DNA from 2 places in the Paenibacillus sp. MER 99-2 genome. Region 1 is predicted to be linked to the other one. Evidence: a T-box and tRNA genes for the amino acid it is inferred to sense, from the RefSeq annotation. Region 1 holds a T-box; the other holds one or more tRNA genes.
What was found. The T-box of region 1 lies ahead of M3636_RS23560 (valine--tRNA ligase). A T-box ahead of a tRNA ligase gene usually reads a tRNA of that ligase, here a tRNA-Val.
Positions count from the first base shown of each region.

Region 1 (7,690 bases):
CACAACCCTCAAGTTGCTGACCCCTGAGGTTTATGATCGTTTGGAGACATTATCGGCTCGTTTGCAGGCTGGATTTGAGAAGAATGCAGCAGAAGCGGGTGTGGCGATAACGATTAACCGAGTGGGTTCGATGGTATGCCCATTCTTCAGTAGCGTTCCAGTAACAAATTATGATATCGCAAAAGAAAGCAATCTGGATCAATTCCGTCGTTACTTTGCTGCAATGGTTGATCAGGGTGTGAGTGTTGCTCCTTCTCAATATGAAGGAATGTTCGTCTCTGGTGTGCACACAGAGCAAGACATCGATGATACCATCGAAGCTAATCGTAAAGCTCTCTTGTCCTTATGAGCATCAAAAGTTGGAAACGCCGAGGCGATTGGCTTGAACTGATGCCTGGCAAAGTGGTGACAGGTAGTTCAGATAAGCAGATGGCTGTGGAGCAATGGCTGCAATCTGAACTCCAGCTCCCGGAGAAGATGCTACGTCAGCTACAAGCGAATCAGGGTATACAACTTGCAGGGGACCGGCTTCGGCTGGCCCTTTTTGCATCTCGCCCACTTGATGTTGAACCACGGTGGGCAGAGATTGATGTGTTATATGAGGATGACTTCTGTCTGGTTGTGCACAAACCTGCTGGTATGAAGCTGCATCCCGATGGGAGCCGAGCAGATACTGCAATTACGCTGGATCATGCGGTTGCTTCGTATTATGAGATGAACGGTATTGAGGCGAGCGTACGGCATGTGCATAGATTAGATGAGGATACAACTGGCCCTGTGTTATATGCCAAAAATGCTTTTGCCCTCTCCAAACTGGATGAAGCGATGCGTACTAAAGAGATCGGACGCCATTACGTGGCGATTGCTGGGGGACAGGTACCCCAGACGCTACAGCTGATTAATGCGCCAATTGGCAAGGACAGACATCATAAGCAACGTAGACGTGTCTCTCCGAATGGACAGGAGGCGATCACTCACGTTCAGATTGTAGAAGTCTTTCCAAAAGCGACCTTAGTTCGACTTACGTTGGATACCGGGCGTACACATCAGATCCGGGTTCATCTGAGTTATGCGGGACATGCTCTAATTGGAGATGAACTGTATGGAGGGAATCCGGATCGCATTGGACGTCAAGCTCTCCATGGAGAGCTATTGGTGTTCAAGCACCCTCTTACCGGAGCAACAATTGAGGTTACAGATCCTTGGCCCGAGGATTTTAAACAACTGATTGATCGTGAAAAGTAATAGTTAATAAATACAGAAGGTTTGAACAAAGGTGGCATGCTCATCTCATCCATGGCATATAGATTGGGTAACGAAGGATTTAGACCATGGATCAGTCCCATGAGAAGGATCATGGTGAACATATGCCGAAAGGAGGACGCCACCTTTGTTGAATCAACCCTATGGTTTACGGTTCGATATTTATGAGCGCGTTCATTTGTCTGAGGGAGTCCCTGCAATTGAAGAGTTAGAGGAAATTGAGTTATACCCGCGTATTCAAGTCATCGGTCAGGATGATCATGCCACACTGCGAGGCCATCTTCTACTCACAGGTACGTACCGCGGTGAGGATACAGTGGCAGAGGAACTGAAACATTTTATTCCTGTTGAAATCACGGTACCCTTGAATCGAGTAAGATCCATTGAGGACATTTCTATCGAAATCGAAAATTTTGATGTCGACTTGTTAACGAATCGCAGTCTGAACATTACTGGAGTTCTATCCCTTCGAGGTATTGAGGGTTTCCCGGTGGAAGAACCACAAGTGTGGACAGCTGATGAGTTTACGGTTGTACATTCACCAGACCCACAGCAGGGTCAGCGTTCCACAGAGTCAGAGTTAGAACAGGAAAATAATCTGAATACCTTCGCACAAGAATACCTGCTGCAACGTAGTGAAGAGGAAGGATTGATCGAGTCAGGCAATGCCGCGTTGGCCGGTCAGTTCGAGGATAATTCACAGCAAGCGACGGATGAGTCTATTCGCGGCGAAGACGCAGAGCACCCAGAGCTTGTATCCCAGTCATTCACGGAACCTACCTATGCGGAGCAACCGGAAGCCGAGGAAGAAGCATACAGACCAAATGCTGTGGACGAGGCGTATACTTCCTTCATTTTTCAAGGAGAGGAACCGGCTCAGAATGATGTCGCTGATACACCATCACCGGTATCTTCCTTTATGGCTGAAACTGCGGATCGTCTAGCCTCTTATCCTGAGTCAGAACCCTTAGTGCCGCTGGCTGAAGAACCATCGTCTGTTTGGTCCGAGCCTTCTGTGGAGACCTTACATACGAATGCTGGATTAGATCAGCCGACAGTGCAAGAAGAGACACCTAATGTGTGGCATTTTGAATCTGCTCGATCGGCTCCTGAACAGGATAATACCCAAGTTGCCGAGGCTCAGGAGAATTGGCAGGAAGTGTTTGCCCCTTCTGAATTAGAAACGGCAGGAGCAGACCGACCTTTGCAGGAGGCTTCGGATGAGGAAGGGTTCGCTGAAGCAAGTGCAGTGATCCCTGAACCTGTAGCTGAGACGGAAGACAAGCCGGAGCTTAAAGTGGCTTTTGGTAGCAAAAAGGAATCTTCTCTAAGAGAGGAAAATGGGGTGGGCATCTCCTCCTTGTTATCCTCTGGCAGAGCTGTACGTGAGGCAGATACAGATCGAGAAGATGAAGCAGCCACAGATACAGTACCCGTCGAGGCTTACTCGTCTGACGATGGACAATGGAAAAATCTATTCCTTGGTACGATCGTGGAACAGACTCCATTCCGTAAAGTGAAATTATGCATTGTTCAGCGAGAAGAGACACTGGATACGATTGCGGATCGGTATCAGTTAAGCACACGGGAGCTTCAGCTCTACAATCGTTTATCTGAACAGGTTGTTGAAGAAGGACAGATCTTATATATACCGTAATTGAAACTAGTAAGTTAACTTAACCCGTTATCCCCAGGGATGGCGGGTTTTTGCTGCTTTTTTTAAAAACGAAACCGTATGCTCCAACGGTCTGGTTGTTCGTAAGGATATGCTGCAAATCTAGAAACGAACTAACGAAGTTAAGAATGTGAGCCATGTAAGGCTCCCAGGTGGCAGTGGAACAATTCTCCTAATCCCTTCGTATTATAGCTGAACTCCTATATTGGACGTCGGTTATGTCACCTGGTGTGCTGTGTATTCATCGTTTATAATCTCAAGCAGACTTTCTTGATGACGTCTTAAGTGCTAAGTGTGAGCGTGCTTGCCTTATTCCGCTGTTGCCAGGTTGACTATCGCGCATGGTCAGGGTATGATGTGTTTAGGTTTTTTTGAAGAATAACTTGGATCGGGAGTAGTAGACAGGATGACCTTTCAGAGAGTGGGATTGTATCGCTGAGAAATTCCGCAGGAACCAACTGTTCGAAGTCGCCCGGGAGTTGCCTATTTGAATTCACGAAATGATCTGATGGATGATTTCATTGTGAGGTAGGATAGGCCGGTAGCAGCCGTTATCTGCTTGAAGTGTCACGTGTACCCGTAAGGGAGATCTGTATCTATTGGTCTGCGTGAAACAAAGGTGGTACCGCGAAAGCTAACCTTTCGTCCTTTGATGGATGAAAGGTTTTTTTGTTTTTTGGCGATGATGATTAAGTAACGGAGGAATGACACATGTCTGAACAAAAAAATTCAGCTACACCTGAAATGCCAACAACCTATGATCCAAAAGCTGCCGAGCAGAAATGGTACTCCTTTTGGACGGAGCGTGGATATTTCAAGGCAGGACAACGTAAGGACGCTGAGCCTTTCACAATTGTAATCCCGCCACCTAACGTAACAGGAATGCTGCATATTGGGCACGCACTTGATTTTACACTACAGGATATTCTGATTCGTACGAAACGGATGCAAGGTTATGATGCGCTATGGTTGCCAGGTTCAGACCATGCCGGTATCGCTACACAAACCAAGGTTGAGCAGAAACTACGTGAAGAAGGTCTAACTCGTTATGACCTTGGACGCGAGAAGTTTTTGGATAAAGTATGGGACTGGAAAGATCAGTATGCCACAACCATTCGTCAGCAATGGGGTAAAATGGGGCTTTCTCTCGATTATTCCCGTGAGCGTTTTACGCTGGATGAAGGGTTGTCTCAAGCTGTACGTAAAGTCTTTGTTCAATTGTATGAGAAAGGTCTCATATACAGAGGCAAACGTATTATTAACTGGGATCCAGTAAACCGGACGGCCTTGTCCGATATTGAAGTTGAATACAAAGAAGTACAGGGTCACTTGTATCATCTGCGTTATCCACTCAAAGACGGAAGTGGTTACGTTACTGTAGCAACAACACGTCCTGAAACGATGCTTGGCGATACAGCGGTTGCTGTCCATCCGAAGGATGAGCGCTATGCAGATATGGTTGGCAAAATGCTCGTGTTGCCTATTATCGGACGCGAAATTCCGATTGTTGCCGATGATTATGTGGATAAAGAGTTCGGAAGTGGCGCGGTTAAAATTACGCCTGCACATGATCCGAATGACTTTGAAGTAGGTCAGCGTCATAATCTGCCTCAGATCACGGTGATGGATGAGACCGGTACGATGAATGAAGAGGCTGGCAAATATCAAGGACTTGATCGCAGTGACTGCCGTAAGCAGATCGTAGCCGATCTGAAGGAACTCGGTGTACTGATTAACATTGAGGATCATACACACCAAGTTGGACATAGTGAACGGACTGGAGCTGTAGTTGAGCCATATTTGTCCACACAATGGTTCGTAGAGATGAAACCTCTTGCAGAAAGAGCTATTCAGAAGCAAAAAGGTGGAGATGGCGTAAACTTCGTCCCAGACCGCTTTGAGAAAACATATCTGAACTGGATCGAAAATGTTCGCGATTGGTGTATTTCCCGTCAGTTGTGGTGGGGACATCGTATCCCTGCATGGTATGACGAAGAGACAGGTGAAATCATCGTATCCGCAGAAGATCCAACAATCTTGCCTGAAAACGCGGGACGTAAACTTAGACAAGATGAGGATGTATTGGATACATGGTTCAGTTCTGCCCTATGGCCGTTCTCCACACTCGGATGGCCGGAAGACACAGAAGATCTGCAACGTTATTACCCAACAAGTGTACTTGTAACGGGGTATGACATTATCTACTTCTGGGTATCACGTATGATCTTTACGGCATTGGAATTCACGGATGAAATTCCGTTTAAGGATGTTCTGATGCACGGTCTTGTTCGTGATGCAGATGGACGCAAAATGTCCAAATCACTGGGCAACGGTGTAGATCCGCTTGATGTTATCGAGAAATATGGCGCGGATGCGATGCGTTACATGATCTCAACGAGCAGCACACCGGGTCAGGATTTACGTTTCCGCTGGGAACGTGTAGAGCAGGCGCGTAACTTTGCGAACAAAATCTGGAACGCTTCTCGTTTCGCTCTGATGAATCTGGAAGGCTTCACGTTCGAAGATCGCGACATCTCTGGAGAGCTTGGAACAGCAGACTATTGGATTTTGCACCGTCTGAACGAAACTTCCCGAGATATTACGCGTCTAATCGAAGCATACGAATTTGGGGAAACAGGCCGTTTGCTGTATAACTTCATCTGGGATGATCTCTGTGACTGGTATATTGAGTTTGCCAAACTGTCATTCTACGGCGAAGATCCTGTGGCGAAGAAAAAGACACAGTCCGTACTGGCTTATGTGCTCGACCAGACCATGCGCTTGATTCATCCGTTTATGCCATATATCTCCGAGGAAATTTGGCAGCATCTACCGCATGAAGGCGAGACCATTACACTGGCTGCTTGGCCGGTATATGATCCAGCATTGGAGAACCCGGAAGCCGTTGCAGAGATGAATCTGTTGATGGACACAATCCGTGCCGTTCGTAACATTCGCGCTGAAGTGAACGTGCCAATGAGTAAGAAGATTGAGTTGATGGTGAAAGCGAACAGCCCAGAGGCGTATAGCATCATTGAGCGCAATAGCCATTACATCCAACGATTCTGTAATACGTCTGAGTTCGACAGCGGACTTGATCTCAATTCACCCGATAAAGCAATGACTGCTGTCATTACAGGGGCTGAGCTGTATTTGCCACTGGCAGGACTTATTGATATTGAGCAGGAAGTGGCTCGCCTGGAGAAAGAGTTGCAGAACCTTGAAGGCGAAGTACTCCGTGTAGAGAAAAAGCTGGCAAACGAAGGCTTTGTTGCTAAGGCTCCGGCCAAAGTTATTGAAGAAGAACGTGCCAAACAAGCGGATTATTCGGATAAACGGGATAAAGTCATTGCCCGGATCAAGGAACTGAAAGGTTAAGAATAACTGGGTCGGGTGGAGATGAATGACGCCATCCGGCCGCTTTTTTCAATCAAACTCATGACCGAAGGTGAAGCAGATGACTGAACTTAATGAGACAGGTGTGAATACGCCTTTACGAACGTATAATGAGGCTGTGGACTGGATTAATGGCCTTATTCCTTTTGGGATCAGACCGGGACTGGAACGAATCATAGAACTGATGTCCCGGCTCGGTAATCCACATCAACGTCTTAAATTTATTCATGTCGCGGGAACGAACGGCAAAGGTTCGACTTGCGCTTTTTTGACGTCAGTTCTTCTTCAGGCGGGATATGATGTTGGCACATTTACATCTCCGTATATTACGAAGTTTACGAACCGTTTCCAGTATAACGGGGAAGATATTCCTGAAGAGACGTTGTTGAAATTGTCTAATCGATTACATCCTTTGGTACATGATATGGCAGCTACCGAGCTTGGTTCACCTACGATGTTTGAGGTGTCGACGGCACTTGCCCTCCTTTATTACGCTGAAGAGTGTTACCCCGATGTTGTGGTATGGGAAACCGGGCTGGGGGGAAGGATGGACGTAACGAACATTGTTACACCTGTCGTATCGATTATCACTAACATTGGTATGGATCATACGGATGTACTCGGCGATACCATTGAATTGATTGCAAGCGAGAAGGCGGGGATCATTAAACCGGGTGTGCCGGTCGTTACTCTTGCAACTCAACCTGAAGCAGTGAGGGTTATTGAAGAGACGGCAGAGCGACTCCGATCAACCATGTACTTGGCTGGTAGACAGTTTACTTATCATAGGCTGGATAGCGACGTGAAGGGTCAATCTTTCCATTTTACAGGACCTTTCCGTGAGCTTGACGTACGTATCTGTATGCAAGGTGTCCATCAATGTGACAATGCAGCGGGTGCGCTTATGGTACTTGAATTGCTACGCCAGTACATGGCATTTATGTTGGATGAAGAAGATATTCTACTTGGAATGGAGCATGCCTTCTGGGCAGGACGGTTCGAGAAAGTCATCGATGAACCTCGAATTGTTCTGGACGGAGCACATAATCCTGAAGGTGCCGAATCACTAGCCAAGAGCATTATCGACGTATATCCCCACAACAAGTTAAATTTGATGATGGGTATGCTGGCGAATAAGCATCACGAAGCGTATTTGCAGCATATACTGCCACTAGTGGATACGCTGATCCTGACTGAACCAGACTTCCGCCGCAAAATGGATGCAGCCGATCTGCTGCAGATCGTCGAACGGGTACGTCCTGCCATTGCGAAGCCGGAGCTGGAAATCATCGTCGAGCCTGAATGGGCGAAGGCACTTGATTTATTAAAGTCACGGACGGAAGCGGAGGATCTGGG
Region 1 is NZ_JAMAUZ010000007.1:219,338-227,027, forward strand. Features, by position in the region: gene hemL (glutamate-1-semialdehyde 2,1-aminomutase) at 1-349, shown strand, start outside; gene M3636_RS23550 (RluA family pseudouridine synthase) at 346-1,245, shown strand; gene M3636_RS23555 (LysM peptidoglycan-binding domain-containing protein) at 1,391-2,920, shown strand; T-box leader at 3,314-3,591, shown strand; gene M3636_RS23560 (valine--tRNA ligase) at 3,650-6,316, shown strand; gene M3636_RS23565 (bifunctional folylpolyglutamate synthase/dihydrofolate synthase) at 6,396-7,690, shown strand, end outside.

Region 2 (7,690 bases), on a different contig from region 1:
GTATTCCTAACACCAATTCAGAAGATTAATTCCGTCATTGAGACCTATCCAAAAGGCATGGCAGGCTTCAAACGGTATACAGATCTGCTTGATATGGAGCCTGATGTAGAAGATCGTCCTGGCGCAGTGAAAGTGTCACAGCTACGTGGAGATATCCGCTACGAGCAAGTGACCTTCGGTTATTCCGATGAGCCGGATCAGGAGCCTGTACTCAGAAACGTTAATCTCAGTATTCGAGCTGGTGAAACGGTAGCGCTTGTGGGGCCGTCAGGAGCGGGTAAAACAACGCTATGTAGTCTACTTCCTCGTTTCTATGATGTGTTGGAAGGACGCATCTTGATCGACGGACAGGAGATCCGGAATATGACACTGGATTCATTGCGTGGCCAGATCGGTATCGTTCAACAAGATGTATTCCTGTTTGATGGCACGATTCGTGAGAATATCGCATATGGGAAATTGGATGCGAGTGAAGAAGAGATCTGGATGGCGGCTCGTCGCGCCCAGATGGAAAGCTTGATTTTGTCCATGCCTGAAGGTCTGGATACGTTAATTGGTGAGCGTGGCGTGAAGTTATCAGGAGGACAGAAGCAGCGTTTGTCCATTGCACGAATGTTCCTGAAGAACCCACCTATTCTGATTCTGGACGAAGCGACATCTGCACTAGATACCGAAACAGAAGCAGCGATCCAGCAGTCTCTTGCTGAATTGTCTGAAGGTCGGACAACGCTTGTCATCGCTCACCGACTGGCTACAATTAAGAATGCTGACCGCATTATCGTTGTGGCTGAGCAGGGTATTACCGAAGAAGGACGTCATGATGAATTACTGGCCGCAGGAGGCGTGTATAGTCGTCTGCATTACGCGCAGTTTGGGGCATAACTTGTGACATAGTTCTAGAATTGTTCAGAGGAAGTTCTATATGTGCCATCGCCGCGGCTTGGAAGGAGTCGAGGTGGTGGCTTTTTTGTTATGAATGAAATGAGAATAGCGTATGGTTAGATGATACGTATACAAATGAGTGAGAAGGGGAGGTTGATGGCGAAGGGACTCATTGATTGGTATAGAGAAGGATTGTGGTATGTGCATGCGAAATGGGTAATTTTATATATCAGCCATATGTCATATGTGATTAAGGTCGTTCATGAATATATCCAAAATAGTGAAATGAAATATTATTATGAGTCCTGATTCTATAGAAGGAGGTAACGAAAATGCTGAAAATTCTGATAACCTGTGCTGGATTTATTATCATTCTAATACTTTTGATCCAAGGTATTCGCAAGCTCTCCAGCGGCGGAAGTGGCTGGGAGTTAAAACGCTGGGGTGCTGGGCTGATTGGACTGTTTGTTGTGGGAGCAGTGCCCCTTGGATTTTCACTGTATACGGAGATGTTCGATGAACGTCTGGATGCAAATATTGGATTGGGGCTTGCGATGCTGTTTGTGTGGGGCTACTGTACCATTTTGTTATGTGTCACGTTGGTAATCTGGGGAAGATACATGTATAAGCAGGCAAGAAATAAATAATCGGATAGATTACAAGTGAAATACAAAAGCAAAAAAGCCCTCATTTCCATGCAATGAGCAGGAGCTGAGGGTATTACTTTATGCTTTATCCGTTGTATGGAATAAACTACATTTCATAAGAAACCGGCTTAATCTGTAATATTGCCGGCCATTTTGAGGCGGCGTGCAATTTCCTTGAAGTCCTCTTGTGAAATGCCTGGAGCAAACTCTTCCTCCACCGGAGGAGCTTCAGGAATAGGAACACCTTCAGGAGCACCTTGAATAACTTCTAAAGGCAGCCCATCTTCAGGGTGAGTTCCTTTCCAAATCTGATTGATGGCATTAAAATCGTTATCGCTCCACGTATACAGCTTGGTGTGTACGCCTTTATCTTCATATTTTCGAGTCTCATTAAAGGCTTTATTGTTCAAAGAAGGAATCGGAACCAGCTTTGTTACATTGACGCCGGTTGCGATCTCCAATGCTTTAGCATAAGCGACAACATGTACGCCGCCCCGAACGAGCAGGAAACCAACAACTTCTCGTGCCGCAGGGTGATCGGTCATTTCATACACTTTCATTTTATGGGTACGTGCACCACATTCCAGGAAGAAGTTGTGCAGTAAATCCTCGACGAGATTGCCGCTGTTGAAGACGTTAGCGCCCGTCCATGGATTCCCCATCGAATCGAAAGGCATCGCCCCTTGTGCCCCTGCCAGGAAGTGATACGAGAGGCGGGCATCCTTCACTGAACCTAGCGGTGTGTCATCAGGCTCTTTGTACTCCGTTGAGCCTCTAAGACATTTGTTAATGCCGTGTGACACGAGCTCAACATGGCCTAGTTCTTCCGCAGTAATACTCATCACCAGGTCATAGAACGGCTTCAACTTCTCTTTGGAGCGGAAATTAAAGGACTGATAGAGGTAGTTGTTCAATGTTGACATTTCTCCGAATTTACCACCCAACAATTCTTGTATCGCTGCGGCTGCGTTCGGATCCGGCTTCTCGACATCAGGAATTTCAATTGCGATTTCATCCATGCGTTTGAACATTCAAATGTAACCTCCTCTAGAATAGGTGCTAGATCAGTGAAGTCGTTCTGTCACTTGCCTATTACACTTACATTGATTCAATTAAACAATTTTATACATAAATGGTTCTAATGAAGGATGAACCACGTAGTGTAATTGAGTTTAGTCTTGTTATTTCCAATGTGGTGAAATTTATGTACAATTCGATATAAGTCTAAGTGGAATACACCTTTTATAAAGGAGATATTAAAAATGTTTGATGAACTGGAAATAGCGATAAAAGAGAGGATACAAGAAAGGTACGATATTTTGGCAGAAATTTATTCTGTATGGTTTACGAAAACTGAAGCTGTCGTTGTTCCCAAAAGCGCATTTTACCAAACGGAACACATAGAAAAACATAGATCCATAACATATTTATTAGAGCGAAAATATATCGCAGCCAATTCTGTAGAAAATGATGATGAAATGGTGGCAATTACAATAACTCCTGATGGAATTGATTTTTATGAACAGGGATACCTCAGTGGTAAAGCGAAGGGCTTTCAAGTTGTCATGGATGTAAAGAACAAAGATCAATAAAGAAAAAGGATCAATAAAGAACAGACATTCAGTTGTTTTCAGGATAAAAGGAGAAATGGTGAGTGCGTAAAAGTTGGATAATCGTAGGTTGGATGATTCTTTTATTCGTAAATGTGGGGTTAGGAAACGCTGAGGCAAGTGTGACGAGTGAAGTTAAGCTTGATCAGCAAACGAGGGATGCCATAGCCGAAAAGTATGGTCTTGAACAGACGAAGGACGAGTTACCTAAAGCAAATTTGTGGTCTGGCGATTGGGGAATGAGCTTCGATCCTTCAACGACTCGGTATGAAATCATTATCAGTATGCTTCTCTGGTTTCGGCACCCAGTCACTTTTATCTTAACCTCTTTAGTGTAAACGAAGCTCCGGCAGGGCAGGATAACGGGAAACAATCCCAAGGAGTGAGTAAAATGAAAATGCTCATCGTAACCTTCATGTCGGTGCTTCTCAGTTTTACGGGAGTTTTTGCAACAGGTACTGAAACGACGATCCCGGATTATGCGAAGTGGGGGATTATTGCGGTCAAGGAAACCCAGACCAAGTATAATGTCGATATTGTGGATTATAAACATATTGGTCGTACCTCTCTTACAGCTAATCAATCTAGGGAGCAATTCAAGTTATGGGTACGAGCCAAAGACGGTAAAGAATTCGCGGTGTATGTCAATGTTGATTTTAATCCTTCAACCCAGCAATTGAAAAACGTACAATTTACAGAATCAGATCGACATTGAGCGTAAAGAATGTTTATCGGAGAACGCTCCATAGAAACCAGGCTGCCCTGATCCAAGGGAGGTCTGGTTTTATTTTTACTTAAATCCTTTTTTTAGTTGTTGAATAAAGAACTTATGTTCGCATATAATAATTAACAAACATACGTTCTTATTTAGGAGGGGTCGTTAATGTTAGGTAAATATATCGGTCAGATGGTTGAGCTTGTATACATGGATCGTGCAGGGCACATTACACAGCGACAGATTCGAATTAATAGTGTACGGGGTGGCTTGATTAAAGCATCCGCAGGTAAAGATGGGGCGCCCCGAACATTTCTTGAACAAGGGATTCTAGCATGGCGACCAGTACTTCATAAGGAAGGGAAGCTGGACTATGCTAAATGATTTTGATCGTAAAGTTTTACGAATTATAGTGAATTATGCGGGACAGCGCCGTCGTATGCCTCGTATGGATGAGCTGGAGAGCAAGACAGGGAGAAGTAAAGCGCTCATTCAAGAGTCCCTGCAAGAGCTTGAACGCAGACAATATATTTACTGGGAGAACAAGTCTACACTCGAAGGCATTCGGATATTGCAGGCATGGGAACAGGTGTCTACACCGATTCATACGCCCAAACCTAAAGCGGATGCCTTGAAATATTTTACGGAATATTAAAGTAGGCAAAAGGGGGGCAATAATCAAAAAACGCCAACCCGTTAAGACGGATTAGCGTTTATATATCAGATAGATGCTCTCAACTTAGAAACTTGGCAGTTGATCGAGATTATTCGTTGGATCGCCATCGGCGTCACCACGGATATACATCTCCCCATCCTTGCCCTTGAACACATTCACTCCAGCAATCGCACCAGCTTGTACTTCTGCCAGAGCCTGTTGATAATCCAACACCCGACCTGTTGAAGTTTGAAAGGCGGTTAGATCTCCATCTCCATTCTTCTGCACGGCGGTGAAGCTTTCACGAGTTGTTTGATCCATGTTGTCACACTCTCCTTATCTGAACAAGTAGGATTCTGGTTACAACCTTATCCTGTCCGGAACAGTAGAAAGTATGCATCTGTAGAGAACGATGTTAAGTCGTAAGTATTGATTATAGCGCTTTTCTCATGCGAACATGCAGAATCCCTGCATCATAAAAAGGTTCTTCTGAAATAACTTCATACCCTAACTTCTCATAGAATTTCTGAGCCTGACATTGTGCATCCAGTACAGAATACGTTAAGCCTAATTCTCGTGCCTGTTCTTCCATCGCTAACAAAAGCACGCGTCCATAGCCAAAAGAACGGTGGGATTGAAGTACAGCGATACGTTGCATTTTGGCACTATCCTTGCTGTAATAGATCAAACGTCCCGTTGCTACCGCTTGTCCGTCCGTATACAATAACACATGGTGTGCATCTGGACTAATAACATCATAATGGTCAACTTCCAGATCGGCTGGCACCTGTTGTTCGATTACAAAAACCTGTTTACGAATCTCTAGAGCTTCTTGGAGCTGTGATTCTGTTGTTACATAACTAATTTCCGCTGCCAATTCCATTCCTTCTTTCTGCTCTTTCGCGACGTGTAAGAATGCATTATACAAAAAAATGCAATTCCTGTATAGTTAAAGTGGAACATAATGGAAAGGGGTGGTGATGATGGGTATGGCAGGAGTTATGACCATAACACTCTTGTTATCTGCCGGCATGTTTGTTTTGTTATATTACGTCACCAAGAAGGCATATTCTAAGAAGTGGGACGAAGATGAGTAGTCGTGTGCAACGCGATTAAGGTAAAGCTTAAGGTAGAACCTCACTATTTCCCTGTGGAGAATACACATCCTTAATAATCGATTTGGAATATACATCAAGCCAGACCGGGAGTGCTTCAGCCCCACCTGGGCTCTGTAACTGTTGAAATTGTACAGTATGCTCATCCCGTTCCAAACTGCACCCAGAAGCAATAATGATCATTAGAAAGGCACCGAGCAGAGCGACTAGTTTGGTAGTCACATAACGTACTGTGCGTAATCGAATGTGTTTCATGAAAATCACCTCTTTATTCAAATGGGAATCATTCCTTTATTGTTCTCCATTTCGGGTATAATCTAACCACAAAACAATTGACAATGTACGCGGTTACTTGGTATGATAAACACGTATAATTTAATTAATAAAGGGCGATAGCTCAGCGGGAGAGCATTATCTTGACAGGGTAAGGGTCGTGGGTTCGATCCCCACTCGTCCTATAAATTGAAAATTAATTGACAGCCTATTGTGGCTGTTTTTTGATTTAATCTCATTGTGAAATAACCTTAATAACCCCATCCAATCAAAGGGGACGAATACAATACTCGCAATTTAATTGGGTGAAATCAAGTTTAACCCTAGCCAATTTTTAAGTTGAACCCTATTTGAATAGTCATCCTACCAAAATAGAAAAATACCTCCTCATTTAGTAAAATGAGATTGTCGAAGTCCACTAGACCACAGAAAGTGGTGCCTCTTCCATGAAAAATCAAAAGTCTTTCCTGGCTTAACTCCCACCTTGTTTTTGTCCTGCTCTTTCATCAGAAAAACTTTCGCCTGGCGGCGTTCTTTAACTTCGCTCAACAGTGACACGGTTCAGCCAGTCGAAACATTAACCTCCGCTACACGAACTTCTGTGTTTATGAAATGCGCCACTCATCAGACGTATGGTCGATCTGTCATCAGTATGGTTAAAAACGACAACAAGGGGTGCTTGGTTCAAGGCAAACGGATGCATCTCAAAGGGGAAGCATAGTCATGTATTGCGTCAGATCAGACGGAACTTGATACTGGAATTCCGGTTGTGGTCGTTTTTATTCACCATCGTTTCAAGAAAAATGACTGACGGTTCTATCAACGGATCTCATCTCGATGGCACCCGAAATTATTCAAACCTATGCGCTTTGATGGGATATCGAAGTCTTTTTCAAATGCGCCCAATCCTTGTTACGCCTGCAAAAAGAGTTTCAAGGCCTCTCCTGCAATTTACTAGTTAGGCATACAACGATTGTCATTTTGCTATATTCTGCTGGCTTGGCAGCCTCGGCAACGCACCGATTAACGAACGCTCGGTGGGCTCTTTTATTAGCTTTGCGATGAAGTGGGAATATTGGACTGGCTGGTTGCTTTGCAACAACTGGTAGAAATGATGAATGAGATTGCCAAACAGGTGGCAAAAAAATATCCGCCGTGATCAAAAGTTAACTGCAGTATTGGATCTCAGCTCTACCCAATCACATCAAAGTTTATTTACCTGTTTCAAGTTGAGGAAGTTGAGTTTAGAACAACAAATAAATATGGTATTAATCAGAAGACTGCCTGCAATAAATATGTGGGTGGTCTTCTATATTTTATTGATTCAATGCTATAATATAAGTGCTATTTAATTGCTAAAGTAGCAATAGAGAGTTCTAATTATATAACAGAAAAAAGATACGGTGGTGAAAAAATGCTACAAATTAAGCGGGTTGCAACTTTGTATCGTGTATCTACAAAAGGACAGTTGGATGGAAATGATATACTAATGCAACAAAGATCTTGTAGAGCAATGATTGAAAATCAGGAGGGTTGGAAGTTAGTAAAAGAATATACTGAAAGAGGAGTCTCTGGTTTCAAAGTATCCGCTTCTAATCGTGATGTGATCCAGCAGGCTAAAGAGGATGCAGAAAATGGATTATTCGATGTATTGCTAGTGTTCATGTTTGATAGATTGGGCAGGAAAGATGACGAGACTCCATTTGTACTTGAGTGGTTTGTAAACAAAGGAATCGAAATGTGGTCTGTAATAGACGGACAACAAAAAATTGAAGCACATACAGATAGGCTGA
Region 2 is NZ_JAMAUZ010000001.1:685,423-693,112, forward strand. Features, by position in the region: gene M3636_RS03080 (ABC transporter ATP-binding protein) at 1-882, shown strand, start outside; gene M3636_RS03085 (hypothetical protein) at 1,215-1,529, shown strand; gene M3636_RS03090 (manganese catalase family protein) at 1,658-2,560, opposite strand; gene M3636_RS03095 (hypothetical protein) at 2,792-3,121, shown strand; gene M3636_RS03100 (hypothetical protein) at 3,184-3,477, shown strand; gene M3636_RS03105 (DUF3889 domain-containing protein) at 3,531-3,854, shown strand; gene M3636_RS03110 (hypothetical protein) at 4,023-4,238, shown strand; gene M3636_RS03115 (hypothetical protein) at 4,228-4,509, shown strand; gene M3636_RS03120 (DUF3892 domain-containing protein) at 4,594-4,830, opposite strand; gene M3636_RS03125 (GNAT family N-acetyltransferase) at 4,943-5,386, opposite strand; gene M3636_RS03130 (hypothetical protein) at 5,634-5,879, opposite strand; tRNA gene M3636_RS03135 (tRNA-Val) at 6,011-6,082, shown strand; partial or broken gene M3636_RS29935 (IS4 family transposase) at 6,532-7,064, shown strand; gene M3636_RS03140 (recombinase family protein) at 7,312-7,690, shown strand, end outside.
Region 2: it has a tRNA-Val gene. The T-box ahead of M3636_RS23560 (valine--tRNA ligase) is inferred to sense a tRNA for this amino acid. The anticodon was not compared.